Linked DNA regions of Acuticoccus sediminis. The protein of the gene in region 1 interacts with the protein of each later gene in a pairwise test. Links are inferred from orthologs where the notes say so. Each region holds a gene or a part of one and is shown in the gene's direction. Other genes may lie near its edges.

Evidence for each region.
Region 2: the proteins of DLJ53_RS30825 (region 1) and DLJ53_RS25985 interact in binary tests that used the Escherichia coli proteins (3 or more experiments, as listed by UniProt). The link is inferred for Acuticoccus sediminis from one-to-one orthologs.

The regions. Positions count from the first base shown.
Region 1 is NZ_QHHQ01000010.1:138,082-142,739, reverse strand. The notes cover bases 1-2,999. They hold DLJ53_RS30825 (peptidoglycan D,D-transpeptidase FtsI family protein), read left to right. Parts: upstream 1-661; coding sequence 662-2,338; downstream 2,339-2,999. Other genes in these bases: DLJ53_RS30820 (UDP-N-acetylmuramoyl-L-alanyl-D-glutamate--2,6-diaminopimelate ligase), read left to right, coding at 2,343-2,999; ftsL (cell division protein FtsL), read left to right, coding at 336-665; rsmH (16S rRNA (cytosine(1402)-N(4))-methyltransferase RsmH), read left to right, coding at 1-336. Outside these bases: more of DLJ53_RS30820, read left to right, coding at 3,000-3,758; DLJ53_RS30815 (UDP-N-acetylmuramoyl-tripeptide--D-alanyl-D-alanine ligase), read left to right, coding at 3,755-4,658. UniProt on the Escherichia coli protein: Essential cell division protein that catalyzes cross-linking of the peptidoglycan cell wall at the division septum. Required for localization of FtsN.
Region 2 is NZ_QHHQ01000007.1:32,370-40,102, reverse strand. What follows is about bases 2,748-5,644. They hold DLJ53_RS25985 (biosynthetic peptidoglycan transglycosylase), read left to right. Parts: upstream 2,748-3,804; coding sequence 3,805-4,485; downstream 4,486-5,644. Other genes in these bases: phaR (polyhydroxyalkanoate synthesis repressor PhaR), read right to left, coding at 5,606-5,644; DLJ53_RS25975 (hypothetical protein), read left to right, coding at 5,003-5,362; rpmF (50S ribosomal protein L32), read left to right, coding at 4,601-4,786; DLJ53_RS25990 (polyprenyl synthetase family protein), read right to left, coding at 2,837-3,709. In the rest of the region: leuC (3-isopropylmalate dehydratase large subunit), read left to right, coding at 1-55; DLJ53_RS26000 (flavin monoamine oxidase family protein), read left to right, coding at 685-2,241; DLJ53_RS25995 (hypothetical protein), read right to left, coding at 2,294-2,671; more of phaR, read right to left, coding at 5,645-6,394; DLJ53_RS25965 (acetyl-CoA C-acetyltransferase), read left to right, coding at 6,628-7,733. UniProt on the Escherichia coli protein: Peptidoglycan polymerase that catalyzes glycan chain elongation from lipid-linked precursors. May play a role in peptidoglycan assembly during cell division in collaboration with other cell division proteins.

The DNA.
Region 1 (4,658 bases):
CTCGCGCGCGGTCTCGCCGCGGCCGAGCAGATCCTGCGCGCCGGCGGCCGGCTCGTCGTCGTCGCCTTCCATTCGCTGGAGGACCGCATCGTGAAGCGCTTCCTCGCCGAGCGCTCGGGCGCGGCGGGCGGCTCGCGCCACATGCCGGTCGTCTCCGCCCCGCCCGCGACCTTCATCGCCTCCGCCAAGCGCGCGCTCGCCGCGAGCGAGGAGGAGGCGGCAGCGAACCCGCGCGCCCGCTCGGCGAAGCTGAGGGCCGCTACGCGCACCGACGCGCCGGCCCAGCCGCTCGACCTCGCCGCCCTTGTCCCCCACGTCCGGCTGAAAGGGATCTGATGATCAAGCGTCCCATCCGCTTCGCCGCACTGGTCCTCGCGATCTCCACTGCGACCGTCAGCGCCACCGCCGTCTTCGTCATGAAAAAGGAGGCTGAGCGCGACGCATTCGCAATCCGTGAACTCAATCGAAAGATTGCCGCGGAGCGTCAAAGAATCAGCGAACTTAGAGCCGAGTGGGGCGCACTCGACAATCCGCAGCGGTTGCAGGCCCTCGTCGATCGGCACGCCGCGGTCCTGCGTCTCCAGCCGATCGACGGACACCAGATCGCAACGGTCCGCGACGTCGCCGCGGCCATTCGGCAACATCGGAAGGAGGGCGAGAAATGAGGCGCAAATCGGTTCGCAACGACGGAAGCCGCGGCCGCATCGCGCTGCTGCTCGCCGGCTGCGTCGCGATCTTCGGCGTCATCAGCGCCCGCCTCGTCGCGCTTGCCAACGCGCCGACGGTCGCCGCCTCGATCTACGCCACCTCGCCGCAGGATGACGTCCAGGCCGCGCGCCCGGACATCGTCGACCGCAACGGCGAGGTTCTGGCGACCGACCTCGCCACGGCCTCGCTCTACGCCGAGCCGCGCAACATCACCGACGTCGACGAGGCGGTGTATCTCCTCACCCAGGAGCTGCCCGAGCTCGACCCGGAGAAGCTGCGCAAGGACCTCTCGACCGAGCGCGGCTTCGTCTGGCTGAAGCGCGAGGTGTCCGGCCGCAAGCGCGAGGCGGTGCACAACCTCGGCATCCCCGGCATCGGCTTCCTGACGGAGACCACCCGCTTCTATCCGGGCGGCTCGACGGTGGGTCATATCGTCGGCCACACCAACATCGACAACGCCGGCATCGCGGGCCTCGAGAAGACCATCGACTCCGGCGGCCTCTCGGCGCTCCAGTCGGTGGGCCTCGCCCGCAAGGGGCGCGACCTCGCGCCGGTGCGCCTGTCGGTCGACCTTCGCGTGCAGCACGCCGTGCGCGACGAGCTCTCGCGTGCCATCGAGCGCTACCAGGCGGTCGCCGCGGTCGGCATCATCCTCAACGCGAAGACCATGGAAGTCGTCTCCATGGTGTCGCTGCCGGACTACGACCCGAACCAGCCCGAGCAGGCGCTCGAGCAGGTGCGCATGAACCGCGCCATGGCGGGCGTCTACGAGATGGGCTCGGTCTTCAAGACCTTCACCCTCGCCATGGGCCTCGACTCCGGCACGATCACGCCGAACTCCCTGCTCGACGCCCGCGGCAAGCTGCAGATCGGCAAGTACGCGATCGGCGACTTCCACGGCGAGAACCGCGTGCTGACGGCCTCCGAGGTCTTCAAGTACTCCTCCAACATCGGTTCGTCGCGCATCGCGCTGGCGCTCGGCGCCGAGCGCCAGAAGGAGTACCTGAAGTCCTTCGGCTTCTTCGACCGGATCGACACCGAACTCCCGGAGGCGGCGCAGCCGCTGGTGCCGTCGAGCTGGCCCAGGATCACCCAGGCGACCGTCTCCTTCGGCCACGGCATCTCGGTGACGCCGATGCACACCGCCGTCGCCGGCGCCGCGATGATCAACGGCGGCATCTACGCGCCGCCGACCTTCTTCCCCCGCTCCGAGGCGGAGATGATGAAGATCGGCCGCCGGGTGATCTCGCCGCAGGCCTCCAAGCAGATGCGCGACCTCTTCCTCCTCAACGGCGTCGAAGGGTCCGGCAAGAACGCGCGCGTTCCGGGGTATAATGTCGGCGGCAAGACCGGTACGGCCGAGAAGGCGGTGAAGGGCGGCTACGCGAAGAACAAGCGCCTCAACTCCTTCCTCGCCGCGTTCCCGATCGACGACCCGCAGTATGTGGTCCTCGTGACGATCGACGAGCCGAAGCCGGAGCCGGGCAAGCACTATGCGACCGCCGGCTGGAACGCCGCGCCGACGGTGGCCAACGTCATCTCCCGTGTCGGCCCGATGCTGCACGTCGCGCCGCGCTTCCCGGGTGACGATGCCATCGAGCGGGCGATCACGGTCGCGTACCAGGAGTAGGATGATGCGCCTCGGCGACATCGCGCCGGATCTCAGGGGGGCCGACCCGTCGCTCGACATCGTCGGCGTGACGGCGGACTCGCGCCAGGTGGCGCCGGGGATGCTGTTCGCCGCGCTGAAGGGCGCGAAGTTCGACGGCACGCGCTTTGCCGCCGACGCGGTCGCCGCCGGAGCCGTCGCGATCCTCGCCGCCGAGGATGCCGGGATCGACGTCGCTGTCCCGGTGCTGCGCGACCCCGACCCGCGCCGCCGCCTGGCGCTGATGGCCGCCGCCCTCGCCGGGTCGCAGCCGGAGGTGATCGTCGCGGTGACGGGGACGGCCGGCAAGACGTCGGTCGCCGAGTTCACGCGCCAGATCTTCGCCGCGGCGGGACACACGGCGGTGTCGATCGGCACCATCGGGATCCGCGGCGCGGTCGACGTTCCGGGCGGCCTCACGACGCCGGACCCGGTCGCGCTCGCGAAGGAGCTCGCCGACCTCGCCGGGGCGGGCGTGACGCACGTCGCGCTCGAGGCGTCGAGCCACGGGATCGACCAGCGCCGCCTCGACGGCGTGCGCCTGACGGCCGCCGCATTCACCAACATCGGCCGCGACCACCTCGACTATCACGCGACGCCCGAGGCCTACCTGAAGGCCAAGCTGCGCCTCTTCGAGACTCTGCAGCCCGACGCGGCCCGGACGGTCGTGAACCCGGACGCCCCGGGCGCCGGGGCCGTCCTCGCGGCGGCGCCCGGTGCATTCACGGTGGGCCGGCATGGGACGGGGCTGACGCTCGTCTCAACGGAGCGGCACCCGGGCGGGGCGCGTCTCGTGCTCGAGGGCGAGGGACGCCACGAGGTGGACCTGCCGCTGATCGGCGACTTCCAGATCGACAACGCACTGGTGGCGGCGGGTCTCGCCATCGTCTCCGGCGTTCCGGCGGCCGAGGCTGTCGCGGCGCTTGCGTCGCTGAAGGGCGCGCCGGGGCGGCTCGAGCTCGTCGGCCGCGCGCACGGGGCGCCGGTCTTCGTCGACTACGCACACAAGCCTGACGCCATCTCCGCGGCGCTGGCTGCGCTAAGATCTGACGTACCGGGACGGCTTGTCATTGTCGTCGGGGCGGGCGGGGACCGTGACCCCGGGAAGCGACCCCTGATGGGCGCTGCGGCGGCGGCGATTGCCGACGTCGTGATCGTGACCGACGACAATCCCCGGACGGAGGACCCCGCGCGGATCCGCGCGGCGGTCCTCGCCGGGGCGCCGGATGCCACCGAGATCGCCGACCGCGGCGAGGCGATCGCCACCGCCGTCGCGATGCTGCGCGAGGGCGATGCGCTGGTCGTCGCGGGCAAGGGGCACGAAGAGGGCCAGTACGTCGGTGACCGGGTCATCCCGTTCAGCGACCATTCAGCCGTCAAGGCGGCGATCGCAGCCCTATGACCGCGATCTGGACCCTCGGTGAACTCGCCGACGCCGCGCAGGGCCGCCTCCTCGGCGTCCCGCGCGACACCCCCGTTTCGGGCATCTCCATCGACACCCGCACGCTGCAGCCGGGCGACGCGTTCTTCGCGATCGTCGGCGTGTCGATGGACGCCCACAGGTTCGTCCCCGCAGCGCTGGAGGCAGGTGCCTGCGCCGCCGTCGTCTCCCACGGCGAGGCGGAGCGGGCGGTCGTCGTCGACGACGTGCTGGCGGCGCTCGGTCGCGTCGGCGTCGCGGCACGCGCCCGGCTCGCTGGCGGGACGCCCGTCGTCGCCGTCACCGGCTCGGTCGGCAAGACCGGCACCAAGGAGATGCTGCGCCTCGCCTTCGAGAGCGGCGGCCCGGTGCACGCCTCGGCCGCGTCCTACAACAATCACTGGGGTGTGCCGCTGTCCCTTGCGCGGATGCCGGCGGACGTCGACGCGGCGATCTTCGAGATCGGCATGAACCACGCCGGCGAGATCACGCCGCTGACCCGGATGGTGCGGCCGACGATCGCCATCATCACCCAGGTCGCCGCCGTCCACCTCGAGTTCTTCGACAGCGTCGCGGCGATCGCCGACGCCAAGGCCGAGATCTTCGCCGGCCTCGAGGACGGCGGGGTCGCGATCATCCCGGCCGACAACGACCACACCGAGCGCATGGCGGCCGCCGCGCGCGCCGCCGGCGCCGAGGTGGTCCTCTTCGGCAAGGGCGGCGACGTCTCGCTGGTCTCGCTGGACGCGGGCGGCGACGCCGTCGCGGACGTCTTCGGCGAGACCGTCTACTTCGAACTGTCGGACCCCGCGCCGCACGTCGCCAACAACGCACTCGCGGTCCTCGCGGCGCTGTCGGTCGCTGGCTGGGACATCGAGGCCG
Region 2 (7,733 bases), on another replicon or contig:
GATGGCCGCCGCTGCTGCCGTCGCAGGCCACTTCGTGGACGTGCGCAAGCTCTGACATCGCCGTTCTCCGCCGGCGCCGCGACGCGGACGCCGGCGGACCCACCGCATGGCGCCGCGTGCCGTTCCCGATGGCACGCGCGCCACGGGCGTCGGCGGATAAACCGCCGACGCGAGAATCGAGCCGCAGTCCTCGCGATCCGTCGCCCGAAGGCGCCCGGCTCACTTCGCACTCCCCCAGACCGCCGGAATTCGACGTCCAGCCTCTCGGATCGAGATCGGCAAAGGCGGCGAATGCCGAAGGCGCACCCGGCGCACAACGAAGCCGCGCCTGCGTCGGCCGACGAGTGACGACCCGCCGTCTCCCACGCGGTGTCACCCGCTCTTCATAAATTGAATCGACAGGCACGGGTGGCGTGATCGCATCGATGCACAATATCGCGTGACAACGCGCCACGGCACCGGCTTTGAACGGGGGCTCCCAAGGGAACTGGCGGAACTATCACGCCGGATGAGGTATGGTCCGTGGATGCATCCAGGCAATATCCGACATCAGAGCCGCTCACGACTGTGCACACAGTGCGCAAAAGTCGACCGATACGATTGAGGGGTCGGCGGCCATGAGCTAGCCTTGGCTGACGGTGGGCGGGCCACGGTACGGGTGGCGCGCTCCATGCGGGGGTGGCCATGGCGCATTCGCTCGTGTTCCGTCGTGCCGACAAGATGCTGGGCGAGGCCCTGGCGGAAGCAGGACGGCCACGCGGAAGCGGCGGGGGCCTCACCCGCCGCCGCATGCTCCAGTCCATGGCCGCCGCGTCGGTGGTCGCCGGCAACGCGCCGGTGGCCCTCGCCGGTGCCGGAGGGGCGACGGTCGCCATCATCGGCGGCGGACTCGCCGGGCTCAGCGCCGCGTGGCACCTCCTCAACGCGGGCCACGAGCCGGTCGTCTACGAGGCGTCCGGCCGGGTCGGCGGGCGCGTCCGCTCCATGGTCGGCCTCGTCGCCGACGGGATCATCACCGAGTTCGGCGGCCAGTACATCAGCTCCGACCATGCCGACATGATCGCCCTCGCGCGCGCGCTCGGTATCGGCCTCGTCAACGTGGACGCGAACGCGGCCGCCGTCGCCGCGCCGAAGACCGCGTACCACGTCGCAGGCGGGCGGATCGACGAAGCCGACCTCGCCCACGCCCTCACCCCACTCGCCCGGCAATTCGCCGAGGACGCGGCCCGGCTCGACGCCGACTGGGCCACCGTCGCGCCCGAGCTCGATGCGATGTCGGTCGCCGAGTATTTCTTCTGGAACAAGGACAAGCTGACGCGCGAGTCGCTCGGCCTGATGGCCGCGCTGGTCCGTGCGGAGTACGGCGTCGAGACCGGAGAGGCGTCGGTGTTGGGGCTGATCTCTGCGCTCCCGTCCGTCGCCGGCGACAGCGTCGACCTGACGTCCGGCCGCGACGGGATGTTCATGGTGGAGGGCGGTAGCGAGAGGATCGTGACCGCCCTCGCCGGGCGGCTCGACGGTCGGATCGAGCGCGGCAAGCGCGCCTCGCTGATCGAGCCGGACGGCAAGGGCCATCGCATCACCTTCACCGACGGCAGCAGCGTCGGCGCCGACGCCACGGTGCTCGCGGTCCCGTTCCCGGCGATCGGCGGCATGCGCGTCCGCGTCCCCGTCCCGCCGCTGATGCCGAACTTCGCCGCCGAGGTCCGCCTCGGCCGCAACGAGAAGGTCTTCGCCGGGTTCGACAGCCGCCCCTGGCAGCGCGAGGACGGCTTCGCCCTCGACCTGTGGAGCGACATCGCCGCCTCGGTCATCTGGGACGACGGCGTGCGCCAGCCGGAGAAGACCAACAGCGGCGTCACCTTCCTCGTCGGTGGCGCGCAGACCGAGGACATCCACCGCTACGGCCCCGAGGCCTTCGTGGCGGACGCCCTCACCGCTCTCGGCCGTGACTTTCCCGGCCTGCCGGAGGCCTACACAGGCCTCGCCGGCAACACCGGGTGGGTGCGCACCCCCTGGCTCGGCGGGAGCTACACCAATCTCGGCCCAGGGCAGAAGACACGTTTTGCGTCCTGCTTCTGGACCGAGACCGCGGACGCGGCCGTCGCGAACCCCGTAGCGCGGGACCGCCTGGCCTTCGCCGGCGAGCAGTATTCCGCAGCCTACTACGGCTACATGAACGGCGGCGCCCAGACCGGGCGCCTCGCCGCGCAGGCCCTCGTCGCGGCCCTCGCGGCGTAGCGCCAGGCCGGCCCTTTCGAGCCTCGCCCCGCGGCTAGGCTCCGGCGGCGGCTTACCAGTAGGGGTAGCCGCAGCGATTGACGACGCGAACGCGCTTGCCGTAGCGCGTCCGCTCGACGACGCGGACCCGGCAGCCGTTGCGGCTCACGTAGCGTGTCGTGCTGCCGTAGGCGCGGTGCCGCGGGTAGTAGGCCGGCGCGTAGCGGTGCGGCGGGCGCTTGTAGTAGCCGTGGTGGCCACCCTTGCCGCGATGGTGGCTCTTGCCGTGATGGCCGCCGTGCTTGTTGCCGTGCTTGTTGTAGTGCACGGCCGTCACGCCGCCCTCGATGGTCGCTGTGCGGGCCTGGGAGGGGCCGGGCGCGGCCGACGCGGCGGCGATCGGCAGGACGGCCAGCACGGCGGCGGTCAATGCGGTTCGAATGATCGTCATGGTCAGGTCCTCCATTGCTGATGGGAGGACATTCGCAGGCGGCGGCTGAAGCGGTGCTGAGCCGGCCGTTCACCTCCACGTCAGGTTGGCGGCCGCCCCGACCGGCGCCGGCCCCACCCCCGGAAACCCTCGGAAATGCCTGCGGGCCGCCCGCGACGCGCCGCGCTAGGAGCGGCGGTCGGCGACGAAGCGGCTCGCCTCCCTCAGGACCGACGCGCGGTCGCCGAAGGGAGCCAGCGTGTCGGCCGCGGCGGCGACGATCTCGGCGAGGCGGGCGCGCGCCGCGGCCGGACCGATGAGGCCGACGAGCGTCGCCTTGTCCGCCCCGGCGTCCTTGCCGACGCGCTTGCCGGTCTCCTCGGCGGTGCCCTCGACGTCGAGGAGGTCGTCGGCGAGCTGGAAAGCCTCGCCCAGCAGATCACCGTACCGCACCAGGGCGGCGCGCGCCCCGGCGTCGGCCCGGCCCAGCACCGCGCCCGCCTCGCACGCACCGGCGATCAGCCTGCCCGTCTTCATCGCCTGCATCAGCCGGATCCCCTCCGCGTCGAGGCCGATGGCGTTGAGGTCGCGGTACTGCCCGCCGACCATCCCCGCGTTGCCGGACGCGCGCGCCAGGAGGTGGGCGAGCGGGCCCGCGACGTCGGACGGGACCGGGTCGCCGGTGATCAGCTCGAACGCCAGCGCCTGGAGGCCGTCGCCGACCAGGATCGCCGTCGCCTCGTCGTACGCCTTGTGGACGGTCGGCTGACCGCGCCTTAGGTCATCGTCGTCCATGGCCGGCAGGTCGTCATGGACGAGGCTGTAGGAATGGAGGCACTCGAAGGCGGCGGCAACGGCGGCGGCAGCATCGGCCGGGGCGTCGAACAGCGCGGCGGATTCGATCACGAGGAAGGGTCGGAAGCGCTTGCCACCGGCGAGGGTCGCATAGCGGGTCGCATTCAGAAGACGGTCCGGGACGGCGGGGGATGGCTGCAAGGCCTGATCCATGACCCGGTTCGTCGCCTCGGCAGCCGCGGCCAGCCGTGCGGCGAAATCCATTCGTTCCTCCCTCATCGTCGGACTTGCATGATAGGGAACTGCCGAGGCGCTCGCCAGTTCGTGACGCTGGATATGGACCGACGAGAGGAGACCGCATGGGAGCCATTCTGAAGGCGCTCGGCGCCGCGGTGGCGACCGTGGTGATGATCCCGTTGGTCCTGACGGTGGTCTACGCCTACATGGACCCGCCCTCCCTCGCGATCATGCGTCGTCAGGACGCGGGAGACACCGTCCACCAGGAGTGGATCCCGCTCGACGAGATGTCGCCGGACCTCGTGCGCGGCGTGATCATGGCGGAGGACGCGCGCTTCTGCCTGCACTGGGGGCTCGACCTCCGGCAGATGCGCCTCGTCGTCGAGGAGGCGATGTCCGGCGAGGCGCCGCGCGGGGCGAGCACGATCACCATGCAGGTGGTCAAGAACCTCTTCCTGTGGCCGGAGCGGAGCTATCTGCGCAAGGCGGTCGAGGTGCCGCTGGCGCTCTGGATGGACCTCGTCCTGTCGAAGAAGCGGATCCTCGAGATCTACCTCAACACGGCGCAGTTCAGCGGTTCGGCCTACGGGGTGGAGGCGGCGGCGCAGCAGGCGTTCGACAGGAGCGCCGGCGACCTCACGCGCGAGCAGGCGCTGGCGCTGGCGACCGTCCTGCCCGCTCCGTCAGCCCGGAAGGCCGCGCGTCCGTCGAGAAGACAGCGCGCGGTGATCGCTCATGTCGAAAGAGAGCTTGACCGCGCGCCGTGGGTCTTTACATGTCTCTCCGCGCCCTTTCGCTCGTGAGCGGTTGCGTCCGCGCGCGCGAGCCTGTATTGGCTCCGCTTCCGGCGGTTTACCCGCCTCCCGACATTCTTGAGACGTTCCGCGCGGCGAAGGCGCGGTTTATGGAGTTTCGACCATGGCTGTGCCGAAGCGCAAGACCACCCGCATGAAGCGTGGCTTCCGCCGCTCTGCCGACGCCCTGAAGGCGCCGTCCTATATCGAGGACAAGGACTCGGGCGAGCTGCGTCGGCCGCACCACATCGATCTGAAGACCGGCCGCTACCGGGGCCGCCAGATCCTGGTGCAGAAGAGCGACGACTAAGCGGCCCTCGATCGGGGGAGGACGCCGGCCGGCGTGATCACATCGGCCGGTTCATGGAACCGATCGCGCCTTGCAAGGCTTGATCATTCGGTAACGCTCGACCAAACGAGCGTATGAAATGATCGCAAGGCAGTTCCAATGGGCCTCTTCCCGTTCACTCTCATTCCGCTACTGCTCTACGTTTTTGCGGGATTGTTCCTGTATCAGGAGCCGCTTGTGGCGCCGAACGCAGGGGATCCGAACGTCATCCCGTTCTGGAGCAACACCGTCGTCGACGTTACGCTGGTCTCAGGCCAGGAGTGGACGCTGAGCTACAGCGACCTCCTGGTGGCGTTCGCCATCGTGCTGCTGCTGTTCAGCATCCTGCGCACGGCGAGCAAGAGCCGCATGACCGTGCTCGGCAACATGGTGATGGTGCTCGTCCTTTGCGTGTACATCATCATGTTCCTGTCGGTGGAATTTGCCGGAACGTCGACCTTCTTCCTGCTGACGATGGTCGCGCTCGTCGACACGCTGTCGACCGTGTCCGTCTCGCTGGTCGCCTCGCACAGCAAGGTCGAGGCCGTCCCGGACTGACGACCCACCCGCCCGATCGAACGGCCCCTCTCGGGGCCGAACGGCGCCGCATGGCCGGAGAGCACCCCGGCCGGCGGCGCTTTTCGTATGTGCCGACAGGCAGCGGCCCGCTACGTGGACCCGGCGGAACCCTCCCCGATCGGACTCCCCCCGAGTCGGCCCATCAAGGGGCGGGCGAAGGCGGTCCGGGGGGTAGGAACGGACACGCAGGAGCGGAGGGCGGGCCCCCTCCTTCACGACGGCTCAGTCGGTGGACTTGGCTTCCGCCGGCTTCGGATCGGCCGTCTCCAGCTCCTCCTCGGCGTCCATCTGCTCGGTGTAGGCGTGCTCGGAATAGGCCTGGACGGGATCGGCCTTCCGGGCCGGCTCGGCACCGTCCCCGTCGGCCGGCTTGGCGGCGGCAGGCTTCGTGGCGGTAGGCTTGGGCTCGGCCGAGGTGAGCGCCTCCATCCGCGCCTGGAGCGTGGCGAGCTCGGACCGGAGGGCGGCGACGCTCTCGGCCAGGTTCTCGGCCGGCGGCTGAGGCTGAGTCGGCGGCGCGGCCTGCGGTGCCTCGGTCGCGAAGGGCATGAACATGCGCATCGAGCGCTGGAACATGTCCATGTTGCGCCGCACCTGATCCTCGACGACGGAGAAGGCCTTTTCGCCCACCGCGTCGCTCCACTGCTGCCGCAGCTTCTCCTGCTCGCGCGCGAACGACGCGAGGGAATGCTCCAGATAGGTCGGCACGATGGTCTGCATGCGACCGTCGTAGAAGGTGATCAGTTGGCGCAAAAATGCAATTGGCAGCAAACCGCCCCCCTTGCTCTCGGCGTCGAAAATGATCTGGCCCAGCACGCCCCGGGTGATGTCCTCCCCCGTCTTGGCGTCCTGTACGACGAAATCCTCGCCGGACCGCACCATGTCGGCCAGGTCGTCCAGCGTGACGTACGCGCTTGACCCGGTGTGATACAGGCGCCGGTTGGCGTACTTCTTGATGACCGTCGAAGGCTTTTCGATTGTCATCTTTACCTCGTGGAAGAAGGGGTACATGTGGCGTCAGCCGTGCCCCACGCGACTGTGGGTGGCAAACCCCCGCATATTCGTTGATCCCGAGCAACTTAAGGGTAAACGCGGCGCTGCACCAGAGGGATTGCTGCGATTGCGAACTCGCCCCAATCCGGGGCATTGGTTGACAGCATCCGAATGCGGGTTCTTGAGTTCCCGCACAATTCAATAAGAGCGGCCGCCGCGGACATCGCGCGGCCGAGGAAGAGGAGACTCACATGGCCGAAAGCGTCGTGATCGCCAGCGCAGCCCGGACACCCGTGGGCGCGTTCAACGGGTCGTTCGCCACCGTTCCTGCCGCCACGCTGGGCGCCACCGCCATCGGCGGCGCACTCGAGCGGGCCGGCGTGTCTCCGGACGAGGTGGACGAGGTGATCCTCGGTCAGGTTCTCACCGCCGGTTGTGGCATGAACCCGGCGCGGCAGGCCGCGATGGCCGCCGGCGTCCCGAAAGAGAAGACCGCGTGGCTCCTGAACCAGGTGTGCGGCTCCGGCCTGCGCTCGGTCTGCCTCGGCATGCAGCAGATCCTCACCGGCGACGCCGACATCATCGTCGCCGGCGGCCAGGAGAACATGTCTCTCTCGCCGCATGCCGCGCACCTGCGCGCCGGCCACAAGATGGGCGACGTCTCCTTCATCGACACGATGATCAAGGACGGCCTCTGGGACGTCTTCAACGGTTACCACATGGGCGGCACCGCCGAGAACGTCGCGCGCGAGTGGCAGATCACCCGTGAGCAGCAGGACGCCTTCGCCGTCGCCTCGCAGAACAAGGCCGAGGCCGCACAGAAGGCCGGCAGGTTCAAGGACGAGATCATCCCCGTCACCGTGAAGGGCCGCAAGGGCGACACCGTCGTCGACGCCGACGAGTACATCCGCCACGGCGCCACCCTCGACAGCGTCGCCAAGCTGCGCCCGGCCTTCGAGAAGGACGGCACCGTCACCGCCGGCAACGCGTCGGGCATCAACGACGGCGCCTCGGCGATGGTGCTGATGAGCGAGTCCAACGCGGCCAAGCGCGGCATCACCCCGCTGGTGCGCATCGCCTCCTGGGCGACCGCCGGCGTCGACCCGAAGGTGATGGGCAGCGGCCCGATCCCGGCGTCGAAGAAGGCGCTGGAGAAGGCCGGCTGGTCGGTCGGCGACCTCGACCTCGTGGAGGCCAACGAGGCCTTCGCCGCGCAGGCCTGCGCCGTGAACAAGGACATGGGCTGGTCGGACGAGATCGTGAACGTCAACGGCGGCGCGATCGCCATCGGCCATCCGATCGGCGCCTCGGGCAACCGTGTCCTGACCACGCTGCTGTTCGAAATGAAGCGTCGCGG